DNA from 2 places in the Streptomyces sp. NPDC107559 genome. Region 2 is predicted to be linked to the other one. Evidence: riboswitches for the same ligand, from Rfam matches in the RefSeq annotation. Region 2 holds a riboswitch; the other holds the start of a gene.
The links. A riboswitch is a leader RNA that binds a small molecule or an ion and turns the genes downstream of it on or off. The one in region 2 is predicted to bind cyclic di-AMP.

Region 1: another riboswitch for cyclic di-AMP. It lies ahead of ACZ7OY_RS32450 (C40 family peptidase); the one in region 2 lies ahead of ACZ7OY_RS18695 (C40 family peptidase).

Annotation. Positions count from the first base shown of each region.
Region 1 is NZ_JBVKBD010000014.1:92,849-99,222, reverse strand. It holds gene ACZ7OY_RS32480 (adenosylmethionine--8-amino-7-oxononanoate transaminase) at 1-11, opposite strand, end outside; gene bioB (biotin synthase BioB) at 4-1,197, opposite strand; gene ACZ7OY_RS32470 (8-amino-7-oxononanoate synthase) at 1,345-2,472, shown strand; gene ACZ7OY_RS32465 (DUF397 domain-containing protein) at 2,610-2,834, opposite strand; gene ACZ7OY_RS32460 (helix-turn-helix domain-containing protein) at 2,844-3,701, opposite strand; gene ACZ7OY_RS32455 (ATP-binding protein) at 3,911-4,369, shown strand; gene ACZ7OY_RS32450 (C40 family peptidase) at 4,445-4,918, opposite strand; cyclic di-AMP (ydaO/yuaA leader) riboswitch at 4,922-5,092, opposite strand; gene ACZ7OY_RS32445 (hypothetical protein) at 5,472-5,780, opposite strand; gene ACZ7OY_RS32440 (ATP-dependent Clp protease proteolytic subunit) at 5,788-6,374, opposite strand, start outside.
Region 2 is NZ_JBVKBD010000005.1:345,196-351,569, reverse strand. It holds gene ACZ7OY_RS18705 (M23 family metallopeptidase) at 1-456, shown strand, start outside; gene pcrA (DNA helicase PcrA) at 525-3,008, opposite strand; cyclic di-AMP (ydaO/yuaA leader) riboswitch at 3,366-3,536, shown strand; gene ACZ7OY_RS18695 (C40 family peptidase) at 3,545-4,732, shown strand; gene ACZ7OY_RS18690 (SLAC1 family transporter) at 4,879-5,874, shown strand; gene ACZ7OY_RS18685 (hypothetical protein) at 5,852-6,205, opposite strand.

The DNA.
Region 1 (6,374 bases), on a different contig from region 2:
AGGTCAGGCATTGGGCGCGAGGTCCGTACCGGCTCCCCGGCGGCGTACGGCGACGAGGTCCGGGCGCGGCTCGTCGACCCGCGGGGCGGGGGCGGCGGCCGCGGGGGCGGAGCCGCAGACGCCGGCGCCGCCGTGGCAGCCGGTGTCGCCGTCGTCGTGGCAGCCGCCGCTCTCGCCGTCGTGGCAGCCGCCGGACCGGTGCTCGGGCAGTGTCACCTGGTCGGCGCCCTCCACCTCGAACCCGGCGTCGGCGATCATCTCCAGGTCGGCCTTGCCCGCCTGGCCCTCACTGGTGAGGTAGTCCCCGAGGAAGATCGAGTTGGCCAGGTGCAGGGCGAGCGGCTGCATCGTACGGAGATGCACCTCGCGGCCGCCCGCGATCCGCACCTCGACGTCCGGGCACACGAACCGCACCATCGCCAGGATCCGCAAACAGCGCTGCGGGGTGAGGTTCCACTCCTTGGCCAGCGGGGTGCCCTCGAACGGGATCAGGAAGTTCACCGGAACGGAGTCGGGGTCGAGCTCGCGCAGCGAGAAGACCACGTCGACCAGGTCCTCGTCGCTCTCGCCCATGCCCGCGATCAGCCCCGAGCACGCCGAAAGGCCGGCCGCGTGGGCCTTCTGCACGGTGTCCACCCGGTCGGCGTAGGTGTGCGTGGTGGTGATGTCCGCGTACGTCTCCTCGGACGTGTTGAGGTTGTGGTTGTACGCGTCCGCACCCGCCGCGCGCAGCCGCTCCGCCTGGCCGTCGGAGAGCAGGCCGAGACAGGCGCACACCTCCACGCCCTCGTTCTCGGCCTTGATGGCCTTGATGGTGTCCGAGACCCGCTCCACGTCCCGGTCGGTCGGACCGCGCCCGCTGGCCACCAGGCAGACCCGCTTGGCGCCGCCGGCCAGTCCGGCCGCCGCGGCCTGGGAGGCCTCGTCCGGCTTGAGCCAGGTGTACTTGAGGATCCCGGCCGTCGAGCCCAGCCGCTGCGAGCAGTAGGAGCAGTCCTCCGGACACAGTCCGGACTTCAGGTTGACGAGGTAGTTGAGTTTCACCCGTCGGCCGAACCACTGCCGACGCACCTTGCCGGCGGCGGCCACCACATCGAGCAGTTCGTCGTCGGAGGTGGCCAGTACGGCGAGTGCTTCCTCACGGCTCGGCAGCTCGCGCCGAAGCCCCTTCTCCACCAGCGTGTTCAGCAGGTCCATGAGAGCCGATCCTGTCGTAAGGACCTGCTCGGGGCCAAGGTGACTTCACACAACAGAGACACTTCACGGTGTGTGGATTGCCACATCCTGGCCCGACGGCCGTCCGGCTAGGGTCTGTCCACTGCCTACAAAATCCCCGGAGGACCCATGGCGTTCGGCTGGATCGACGAGCAGGCGGATCTGCGCGGCCGGGCCGGACTCGTACGGACCCTGCGCCCGCGCCCGGCCGGCTCGCCGCTCCTCGACCTCGCGAGCAACGACTACCTCGGCCTGGCCCGCCATCCCGAGGTCACCGAGGGCGCGGCGCGCGCGGCGCGGACCTGGGGCGGCGGCGCGACCGGCTCCCGGCTCGTCACCGGCACCACCGAACTGCACGCCGAACTCGAACGGGAACTGGCCGCCTTCTGCGGCTTCGAGGCGGCCCTGGTCTTCTCCTCCGGCTACGCCGCCAACCTCGGGGCCGTCTCGGCCCTGGCGCCGCACGGCTCGCTGATCGTCTCGGACGCGGGCAACCACGCCTCGCTGATCGACGGCTGCCGACTGGCCCGGGGCGGCACCCAGGTCGTCGCGCACGCGGACCCGGACGCCGTGCGCAAGGCGCTGCGGACCCACGAGGGGCCGGCGGTGGCCGTCTCCGACACGGTCTTCTCGGTCGACGGCGACGCCGCACCGCTGGCCGCGCTCGCCCGGGTCTGCCGGGAGCACGGCGCCGGACTGGTCGTCGACGACGCGCACGGGCTCGGCGTGCTGGGCGACGGCGGCCGGGGAGCCCCGTACGCGGCCGGGCTCGCGGGTACCGACGACGTCGTGGCGACGGTCACCCTGTCCAAGTCGCTGGGCAGTCAGGGCGGTGCCGTGCTCGGCCCGGCCCGGGTGATCGACCATCTGGTCAACGCGGCGCGGACGTTCATCTTCGACACCGGTCTCGCCCCCGCGGCGGTGGGCGCGGCCCTTTCTGCCCTGCGGCTGCTGCGCCGCGAGCCCGAGCGCGCGGCACGGGCCCGCACGGTGGCGGGCGAACTGCACGCGCGCCTGACGGCCGCGGGCCTGGAGGCGGTACGTCCGGACGCCGCGGTCGTCTCCGTGCGGGCACCGTCCCCGGAGCAGGCCGTGCAGTGGGCGGCCGACTGCCGGGCGGCGGGTGTCGTGGTGGGCTGCTTCCGTCCTCCTTCCGTGCCCGACGGGATCTCGCGGCTTCGGCTCACCGCGCGCGCGGACCTCACCGAGGAGCAGATCGCGCACGCGGTGCGGGTGATCGACGAGACACGACCATGAGTCGGCGTGACACGGCCCTGTTTCGCCTGTTCGTCAATTGCCGCTGAATGACGGATTTTTGACACCGTTGCGGTGCCGATGTGATGCCGATCGGTGTCGGACCGATGTTGGCCGGAGTGGACCGGGAATGACCGGAATTAGCGGAATGTGGCCGTGAATTTCGCCCAGCTCTCGGGGGAGAAGAGCAGCGCGGGTCCGGCCGGATCCTTGGAGTCGCGTACGGCGAGCAGTCCGGCCCACGGCCCTCGGCCGGGCCGTGCCGTCTCGACGCAGTTGTTCGCTCCCGTGCTGTAGCTGCTGCGCAGCCACATCGCGCCGTGCAGTTGCGTGGCGGGGACCGTGTTCCGAGGCAGTGCAGTCATGGTGCCTCCTTATGTGTCGTCACCTATCCCGGCGATGAAATCCAATGAGTCCTCGGGTGAAAGGGCGTGTGTCCTGAGGGTGTTGAAGGCCTCTGAGTACGCCTGGAGGTCTTCTCTCCGTTCGAGGTAGAGGCTACTCGTCATGTGGTCGAGAACAACCACATCCAGATCAGAAGTGCTCGGAAATGACAAGATAACGAAAGGTCCGGTGATGCCAATGTGTGCTCCCGCCCGGAACGGCAGGACCTGGAGCCGCACTTGGGGCAGCCGACCCGCCTCCACCAGACGCCGCAACTGACGCGCCATCACCTCGGGTCCGCCGACCTCCCGGCGCAGCACCGCCTCGTCCAGGACCGCGGTCAGCTCCAGCGGGCGATGGGCGCGCAGCACGTCCTGCCTGGCCAGCCGCACCTCGACCAGCGCGTCCAGCCGTTCCTCGTCCAGTCCTTCGACCGCGGCGCGGGTCACCGCGCGGGCGTACTCGGGCGTCTGCAACAACCCCGGGACCACGGAAGTCTCCAGCGTGCGCATCGCGCTCGCCTGTGACTCCAGACTGATGAAATCCCGGTAGGTGGGCGGGAGAACACCACGGTACGCGTGCCACCAGTGGTCCCGGCCGCCGTCGTGGGAGCCCGCCAGTATCAGCAGCAACTCCCGCAGTTCCGCCTCGGCGACGCCGTACGCGTCCAGGAGCAGCCGCACATCGGCCGGTTTCACTCCGCTGGCGCCGGTCTCGATCCGGCTCACCTTCGACTGATGCCAGCCCACCAGGCGGGCCGCCTCACCACTGGTGAGCCCGGTGCGGGCGCGCAGTGCGCGCAGTTCGGCGCCCAGTTTCCGACGGCGCACGGCGGGACCGTACTGCATGGGAAAACTCCCTACTCCTTCCGAGCCGCCCAAATACGGTCTGCCGTCGCAGAGTTCACCGCTTCGAGCGACAGATATATGCATATCTCGGTGGATCGGCACCGCGACCGGCCCGGTAATGGCAGTCTGGCGAAGAAGCACCAGTCCGGGACCGTACTCGAATCCGCTCCTTGTCGGACTGCGGTCCCGTGGGAAGGGACGACGTCGCCATGGCAGACCATCTGGAAGCATCCGTCACTCTGCCGAGCGATCCAGCCTCGGTCTCCGCGGCCCGCAACTTCGTGGCGAGCGCCCTCGTGGAGTGGGGCCTGCCCGCGGAAGCCGAAATGGCCGACACCGTCCGACTGATCGTCTCCGAACTCGCCACCAACGCCGTACAGCACACATTCGGGCAGTCCCCGACGTTCACGGTCGATCTCACTCTCGACCGTGACGAGCGGCTGCGTGTCGGTGTCACCGACAGCCATCCGCGCTTTCCCAAACGGCTGCCGGCCGCTGTCCAGCAGGACAACGGCCGGGGCATGGTGATCGTCCGCTGGCTCACCACCGAGTGCGGCGGACGGCTGCACGTCCGTCCGACCGCCGAGGGGGGCAAGACGGTCTGCATCGAGCTCCCGTGGTCCGTCCCGGCCCGGCCGGTGCCTGCCGCGGGGCAGCAGGAGCCTTGAGGGCCGGGCGCCCGGCCGGGGAGAGGGCCCGATGCGGTGGCGGCGTGCCGGGCCGCCGCCACCGAACCGGGCGGATCAGCTCACCCGGCCGTACCAGACGCTCTTCGTCCAGATCTTCTGGAGCCGCACCACGTCCCCCGTCTTCGGGGCGTGCCAGATCTTTCCCTTTCCGGCGTAGATGCCGACGTGGTAGACGCTGGAACCCGAGTGGAAGAACACCAGGTCTCCGGCCTTGCGGTGGCGGGCCGACACGTGGTGGGTCTTGTTGTACTGCTGGGCCGCGGTGCGGGGCAGCTTCTTGCCCGCCTTCTTGAACGCGTACAGCGTGAGCCCCGAGCAGTCGAACCTGCGCGGCCCGGTGGCGCCGTACCGGTACGGCGAGCCCTTCTTGGAGGCCGCGACCTTGAGAGCCTTCGTCGCGGTCGTGGCGGCCGCCGCGTCCGCGGAGAGGCCCGGAACCACGATCGAGCCGCCCACGGCGGCGATGGTGAGCGCCGAGGCCGTACCGGCCCGGACCATCAGCGACGGGACACGATTGAGCGCAGTCATGCGCAACCCTTCGTCAGCCGCCTGTGAAGGATGACCTGTCGGATTCGGGCTGGCGAAGTTGCCCGGCCGCGATGCGGCTTCACCCCAAGGGCTGCTCGGTCCGGCCATGGCTTGACCGTTCCGGCGAACCCGTCGTGCCTGGGTCCTCCACTCCTGCCGATGCACTCCTGTCGACCGGTCATCCGGGCGGCGGCAGGACTCGGCGTCCGCCCGGACCGCCCCGCCGCTGTGGCGGGGGCTTGTCGTCAGACAGGGATCTTCACTCACAGGTGAACGAAAATCCCAACGGAACCGTGGATTTGTGTTGTTACTCACCACTCACCCGTTCGGGTGGACGCCTGTTTGTTCGATCGGCCGTCCAGGGGAACGACGGGCCCCGGACCAGCGGCGGAGCGCTTCATCCCGCCGTCGTGCTACGCGCGTTGCGCAACCCTGGAGGCCCGAGAAAACGATTCGCCGCTACTGCATCAGGGGGTACGTCGTTTGGGGCGTTTGAACTCAGCCCCGGACGCTTCGCGCGCCGCGCGGAACGTCCGGGGCGGCCGAGGGCGGGTCAACTGTCGGAGCGCGCGGGCACGGTGACACGCGCCGTGCGGCGCTCCCCGTCCAGGACGCGCAGCGCCCGCGCGAGCGTCGGCGCGTGCAGTTCGGCCTCGCCCCGCTGGTGCATCAGCGTCAGCGCGTCGCGCAGCGCGGTCGCCCTGCCCACCAGCGCCTGGGCGGCGCGCAGTCCGCGGTAGGTGTCCCCGTGGTGCGCGGGGTTGATGCGGCCGAGCAGGTCGACCACCTCCAGGTAACGATCGATCAACTCGCCCTCGGCCCGGGTCAGGGCGGGCAGCGGCGGGAGCTCCGGCGGCAGCATCCGCGGCTCACCTCGCGCCGGGAGCGGTGGGTGCGCCGGGTGCGCCGGGGAGGGTGGGGGTGCCGGACGTGCCCGGTGCGGCGGGCGGGACGTCACGGCCGTCGATGACGCGGTCCACCAGGCCGAACTCCAGCGCGCCCCGTGCGTCCAGGACCGTCTCCCGCTCGATGTCCGCGGTCACCTGCTCCGGCGTGCGGCCCGTGTGCCGGACCAACATCTCCTCCAGCAGGGCCCGGGTGCGCGCCAGCTCCTCCGCCTCGACGGCGAGATCGCTCACCTGGGCCTCGATCGGCCCGGGAAGCGCCGGCTGGGTGATCGTCACCCGGGCGCCCGGCAGCGCGTGCCGCCTGCCCGGCGTGCCCGCGGCCAGCAGCACCGCGGCGGACGCCCCGGCCCGGCCCATGCAGAACGTCTCCACGTCGCAGCTGACGTAGCGCATGGTGTCGTAGACGGCGGTCATCGCGCTGAACGAGCCGCCGGGGGAGTTGATGTACAGCGAGATCGCCCGGTCCGGTGCCGCGTGTTCCAGGTGCATGAACTGCGCGATCACGTCGTTGGCCGAGGTGTCGTCGATCGGTGACCCCAGCAGGACGA
Region 2 (6,374 bases):
CAGGAGTCCGAGAAGAAGAAGGCGGCGGCGGAGGCGGCCCGCAAGGAGCGGCTGCGCCCGAAGTACGCCATCCCGGTCGAGCGCAAGGGCCTGAGCGCCTACTTCGGCCAGGCCGGCGTGAACTGGATGTCGGTGCACACCGGCATCGACTTCCCCGTCTCCTACGGCACGACGGTGATGGCCGCGACCGACGGCACCGTCCGCACGCAGTGGAACAGCGCGTACGGCAACATGATGATCGTGACGGCGATGGACGGCACGGAGACCTGGTACTGCCACCTCTCCACCTACCGTGTCGCCTCCGGTACGACGGTGAAGGCCGGCGACCCGATCGCGTACTCCGGGAACTCGGGCAACTCGACCGGCCCCCACCTGCACTTCGAGGTGCGGCCCGGCGGTGGCTCGGCCATCGACCCGCTCCCCTGGCTGCGCAGCCACGGTCTCGACCCGACGTAACCGCGCACCACCGCCCGAATCAGTGTCGATCGAGCCCCCGGAGATCCCGAGGGCTCTTTCCACGACCCCTAGAGCTTCTCCACCGGCGCGTACCGCAGCAGCAGCCGCTTCGGCTTGGTGTCGCCGAAGTCGATCGTCGCCTCCGCGTTCGCGCCCGTGCCCTTCACGCCGACGACCGTGCCCAGCCCGAACTGGTCGTGCGTGACCCGGTCGCCGACGGACAGGGACACCACCGGCTTCTCCGAGGTGCGGCGTGTGGCGAAGCCGGACGCGCCGGACGCCGACGAACGCGAGCGCGAGGACGACAGCGAGGCCGCCACCCCCGAGACCGGCCCCGACGACACCGGTGCCGTCGCGCCCGTCCGCTTCCACTCCAGGTGGGCCGGCGGGATCTCCTCCAGGAAGCGGGAGGGCGGGTTGTACGAGGGCTGTCCCCAGGCGCTGCGCATCGCCGACCGGGTGAGGTAGAGCCGCTCACGCGCGCGGGTGATGCCGACGTACGCCAGGCGGCGCTCCTCCTCCAGCTCCTTGGCCTGGCCGAGGGCACGCATGTGCGGGAAGACGCCGTCCTCCATGCCGGTCAGGAAGACGACCGGGAACTCCAGTCCCTTGGCGGTGTGCAGGGTCATCAGCGTGATGACGCCGTCGCCGTCCTCCTCGTCGGGGATCTGGTCGGAGTCGGCGACCAGCGCGACCCGCTCCAGGAAGTCGGAGAGCCCGCCCGTCGCCTCGCCCTCGCCGGTCTCCTGCTCGAACTCCAGGGCCACGGCGGCGAGTTCCTGGAGGTTCTCGATGCGGGTCTCGTCCTGCGGGTCGGTGGAGGCCTGCAACTCGGCGAGGTATCCGGTCCGTTCGAGGACGGCCTCCAGGACCGTCGCCGGACCGGCGCCCGACTCGACGATCGTGCGCAGGTCGTCCATCAGCACGTTGAAGCGCTGGACGGCGTTGGTGGAGCGCGCGGCCATGCCGTACGCCTCGTCGACGCGCCGCAGCGCCTGCGGGAAGCTGATCCTCTCGCGCTGGGAGAGGGCGTCGATCATCGCCTCGGCGCGCTCGCCGATACCGCGCTTGGGCACGTTGAGGATGCGGCGCAGCGGGACCGAGTCCTCGGGGTTGGCCAGGACACGCAGATAGGCCAGGACGTCCCGGACCTCCTTGCGCTCGTAGAAGCGGACGCCGCCGACGACCTTGTACGGCAGGCCGACCCGGATGAAGATCTCCTCGAAGACACGGGACTGGGCGTTGGTGCGGTAGAACACCGCGACATCGCCGGCCTTGGCCTGGCCCGCGTCGGTGAGACGGTCTATCTCGTCGGCGACGAACTGCGCCTCGTCGTGCTCGGTGTCGGCGACGTATCCGGTGATGCTCGCGCCCGCGCCCGCGTTGGTCCACAGGTTCTTGGGACGGCGGGACTCGTTGCGCTCGATGACCGCGTTGGCCGCGGAGAGGATGGTCTGCGTGGAGCGGTAGTTCTGCTCCAGCAGGATCGTCGTCGCGTCCGGGTAGTCCTCCTCGAACTGGAGGATGTTGCGGATGGTGGCGCCGCGGAAGGCGTAGATCGACTGGTCGGCGTCACCCACGACGCACAGTTCGGCGGGCAGGAGGTCGAACTCACCGGGCGGCACGTCCACGGGGTGCTCCGAGGTGCCGACGAGCTCACGGACCAGCGCGTACTGGGCGTGGTTGGTGTCCTGGTACTCGTCGACGAGCACATGCCGGAAGCGGCGGCGGTAGTGCTCGGCGACGTCCGGGAAGGCGCGCAGCAGGTTGACCGTCGTCATGATCAGGTCGTCGAAGTCGAGCGCGTTGGCCTCGCGCAGCCGCGACTGGTACATCGCGTAGGCCTGGGCGAGGGTCTTCTCGAAGCCGTCGCCGGCCTGGGCCGCGAAGTCCTCCTCGTCGATCAGCTCGTTCTTCAGGTTGGAGATCTTGGCGCTGAAGGACTTCGGCGGGAAACGCTTGGGGTCGAGGTCCAGGTCACGGCAGACCAGGGCCATCAGACGCTTGGAGTCGGCGGCGTCGTAGATCGAGAACGACGACGTGAAGCCGAGGCGCTTGCTCTCGCGGCGCAGGATGCGCACGCACGCGCTGTGGAAGGTCATCACCCACATCGCGTTCGCGCGCGGGCCGACGAGCTGCTCGACGCGCTCCTTCATCTCGCCCGCGGCCTTGTTGGTGAAGGTGATCGCGAGGATCTGGCCCGGATGCACGTTCCGCTCGCCGAGCAGGTGGGCGATGCGGTGCGTGAGCACCCGGGTCTTGCCGGAGCCGGCGCCGGCCACGATGAGCAGCGGGGAGCCGGAGTGGACGACGGCGGCGCGCTGGTTGTCGTTCAGCCCGTCCAGGAGGGCGGCCGGGTCGACCACCGGGCGCGGGGCGCCGTCGCGGTAGTAATCGTCCCGGTCCGGCGGCACGTCGAACTTCCCGCCGAACAGATCGTCCGGGACCGGCTCCGGCACGTGCTCGTCCTCGGGCGGAGGCGGGGGCTCCTCCCCATGGGCCCGGGGGGCCTGGAGATCCGCCAGGAAGCTGTCGTCAAAGAGGCTGCTCATCGCTCTCCGAGTCTAGGGCGCCGCACCGACAACCCGCCGCCGTCCCGGGAACATCCCCGCGTCCGGACGGCCCCGACCGAGGGGCCGGGAGGGGAACGTCACATTCCGTGGCCGGGCCGGGGAGGGTCCCCCTCACCCTCGGCGACCCGGGCGCCACGGTGCGACAAAGCCGGAAAACGTGTCCGAACACCAACAAGCCTGAGCATCCATGCCGGATCGACCGCACCCCGTCACAGCCGGGGCCCAGGTCACGAAAATGTATCGGGCATATCGCCCATCAACCTTCACAAGGGCCACAGGAGTTGGCTAGCGTGCCGGGCGGGCCGCACGACCCCCACCGGCGATCGTCGCCGGGCCGCGCGGCCTCCGCCGAGTCCGGAACGCCCGCAGGGCAACCGGAGCCGGGGACCCAACCGAGAACCGGGGTGAATCGGCCCGCATCCCCGTCGGGGGCAGGCCGTAGGGCAAACCTTCCGATCATCCGCCCGAACCCGACAGCTAACCCGGTAGGCGGAGTGTGGAAGGAGTCGCCTCTCTTGGCGTCGCACCGCAAGTCGCGTCCCGCAGGCACGCGCGCAGCAGGCATACGGACCCCCGCCCTGGCCACGGCGGCCCTCACCTCGATCGCCCTGTTGTCCCAGACGGCCCACGCCGCCCCCTCGGCCGACGACGGCCGGCCGAGCCTGGAAGAGGTCGAGAAGAAAGTCGACGACCTGTACCGCCAGGCCGAGTCGGCGACCGAGAACTACAACGCGGCCAAGGAAAAGACCACCAAGCAGCGCAAGCACGTCGACACCCTGCTCGACAACGTCGCCCAGCGCACCCAGAAGCTCAACGAGGCGCGCGAGGAACTCGGTTCCTTCGCCGCGGCGCAGTACCGGACCGGTGCCACCGCGCCGGACACCGCGACCTTCCTGCTCGCGGACTCGCCCCAGGACTACTTCGACCAGGCCCAGCTCATGGGCCGGCTGACCTCGCGGCAGAAGGGCGCGGTCGACGACTACGTCACCGAGCAGGCCGCGACGATGAAGGAGCGCCGCGAGGCCACCGAGAGCCTCGACACGCTCACCGACGCCCAGAACGACCTCCAGACCGCCAAGGCGACCGTCCAGAAGAAGCTCGCCGCCGCGCGCGTGCTGCTGTCCCAGCTGACGGCCGAGGAGAAGGCCCGGCTGGCCGCGATCGAGAAGCAGAAGCAGGAGGCGGCCGCGCGCAAGGCGGCGGAGCTGGCGAAGCAGCAGGCGGCAGCGGCCGCTGCGGCGGCGAAGGAGAGCGCGGCATCGGGCTCGTCGTCCTCGTCCGGCTCTTCCTCCTCGACCTCGTCCTCCTCGACCTCGTCCTCCTCGTCCGCGGACTCCACGGTCGGCACCCGGGCCGAGAAGGCGCTCGCCTTCGCCCGCGCGCAGATCGGCAAGCCGTACGTCTGGGGCGCGACGGGCCCCGGCTCCTACGACTGCTCCGGCCTCACCCAGGCCGCCTGGAAGGCCGCCGGCGTCACCCTGCCGCGCACCACCTACGACCAGGTGAACGCCGGCACCACCGTCTCCCTCGCCGACGCCCGCCCGGGTGACCTGGTCTTCTTCTACGACGACGTCAGCCACGTCGGCATCTACATCGGCGACGGCATGATGATCCACGCCCCCAAGCCCGGCGCGTACGTCCGCGAGGAGTCGATCTACTACGACGGCGAGTCCGGGATCCACAGCGTGGTCCGCCCGGCCTGACGCCCGGCCCCGGCACCCGTCCGCCCTCCGGCACCCCCACGCGGGTGCCGGGGAGCGGGCGGAGCCGCCTGCGACCACGGGTGATTCCGGGCGCCCGCGCGCGTGCCCCGCTCGCGCCGCGCGCGGCGCTCCTTAGCATCGACCGCATGCCCTCCACCCCCCGTACCCCACCGCTCCGCGCCCGGTGGGCGTTGCGTGAGCCGGCCACCGGAGCCGTGGTGCTGGCGACCGGCATCCTGTCGGTCGGACTGGAGCAGACGGGGTACGAGGTGCTGTCCCGGATCGCCCTGGTGCCGGCCTGCGCCGCCTGGCTGGCCCTGGCGGCGGGCTTCGCCGTCCAGCTGCTGTGGGAGCGGGAGGCATGGGTGCGCCGGGCGGGCACGCCGGCGGCGCTCACCGCGGTCGCCGCGACCACCGTGCTCGGCACCCGTTTCTCGCTGCTGGGGTGGCAGACCCTGGCCGAGGCGCTGCTGGCGCTGGCCGCCGTGCTGTGGCCGGGGCTGCTCGTCGTGGTTCTGCGGCACTGGGGGCACCGGATGCCGGGGGCGGTGTTCCTCGTGTGCGTGGCCACCCAGGGGCTCGCGGTGCAGGCGGCGACCCTCGCCGCGGCCCTGTCGACGGCCTGGCTCGCGCATACGGCGCTGGTGCTGTTCTGGCTGGGGCTGGTGCTCTACGTCCTGGCGCTGGCCCGCTTCGACCCGCGCCAGACGGTCGAGGGCGCCGGCGACCACTGGGTGGCCGGCGGGGCGCTCGCCATCTCCGCGCTGGCCGGGGCGCAGTTGCTCGCCGCCGACAGCGCGCGCCTGTATCTGTGGAACGACGACGACCGTGGCGTCCTGCGCGTCATGACCGTCGGCCTGCTCGTCCTCGACCTGTGCTGTTACGCCTGTCTGCTGACGGCCGAGCTGCGGTGGCCGCGGCTGCGCTACGACGTCCTGCGCTGGTCGACCGTGTTCCCGATGGGGATGTCGGCGGCAGCGGCGTCGGCCGTCTCCTCGGCGCTCGGTGTGCCGTGGCTGAAGGGGCTCGGTGAGGTGCTGCTGTGGGTCGCGGTGGCGGTGTGGGCCGCCGTCGCCGTGGCGGCCGTGCGGGCGGTCTCGGCGGCCGCCCGAGCCGACGTCAGGTCCACAGCACCGCGATGAAGATGTTCGCCGTGGTCAGCAGGCCCACCAGGCCGAACAGGTTCTTGTCGACCGTCTCCTCGTCCCGCTTCACGTAGACGAGACCGAGGATCACGATCAGCAGGGCCAGTTTCACGCCGATCTTGATGTTGTTGACCGGGTGGTCGTCGGCCTGGTTGAGGCCGACCAGGATCACACCGGTGACCAGCATCGTCGCCGCGCCGTGCAGCATCGCGGGGACGAAGCGGGCGGTGCCGCGGCCCATCGCCTTCATCTGGGTGAGGAAGCCGCCGAGGAGCGCGGCGATGCCGATGATGTGCAGGCCGACGAAGAGATGGATGAGTACGTCCATGAGGCCGGAGCCTAACCAGAGGCGCCCGTACCGTCGGACACCGCCCCGCCCCGCCCCGCCCGCACGCCTCGGTGACAGCTGCATATATGCGCGCCATAGCACCGCGTAACCCGCTCGCGGCCGGAAATCCTGCCATCGGTCATCACACTGCGTGAAGTCGACGACTCCC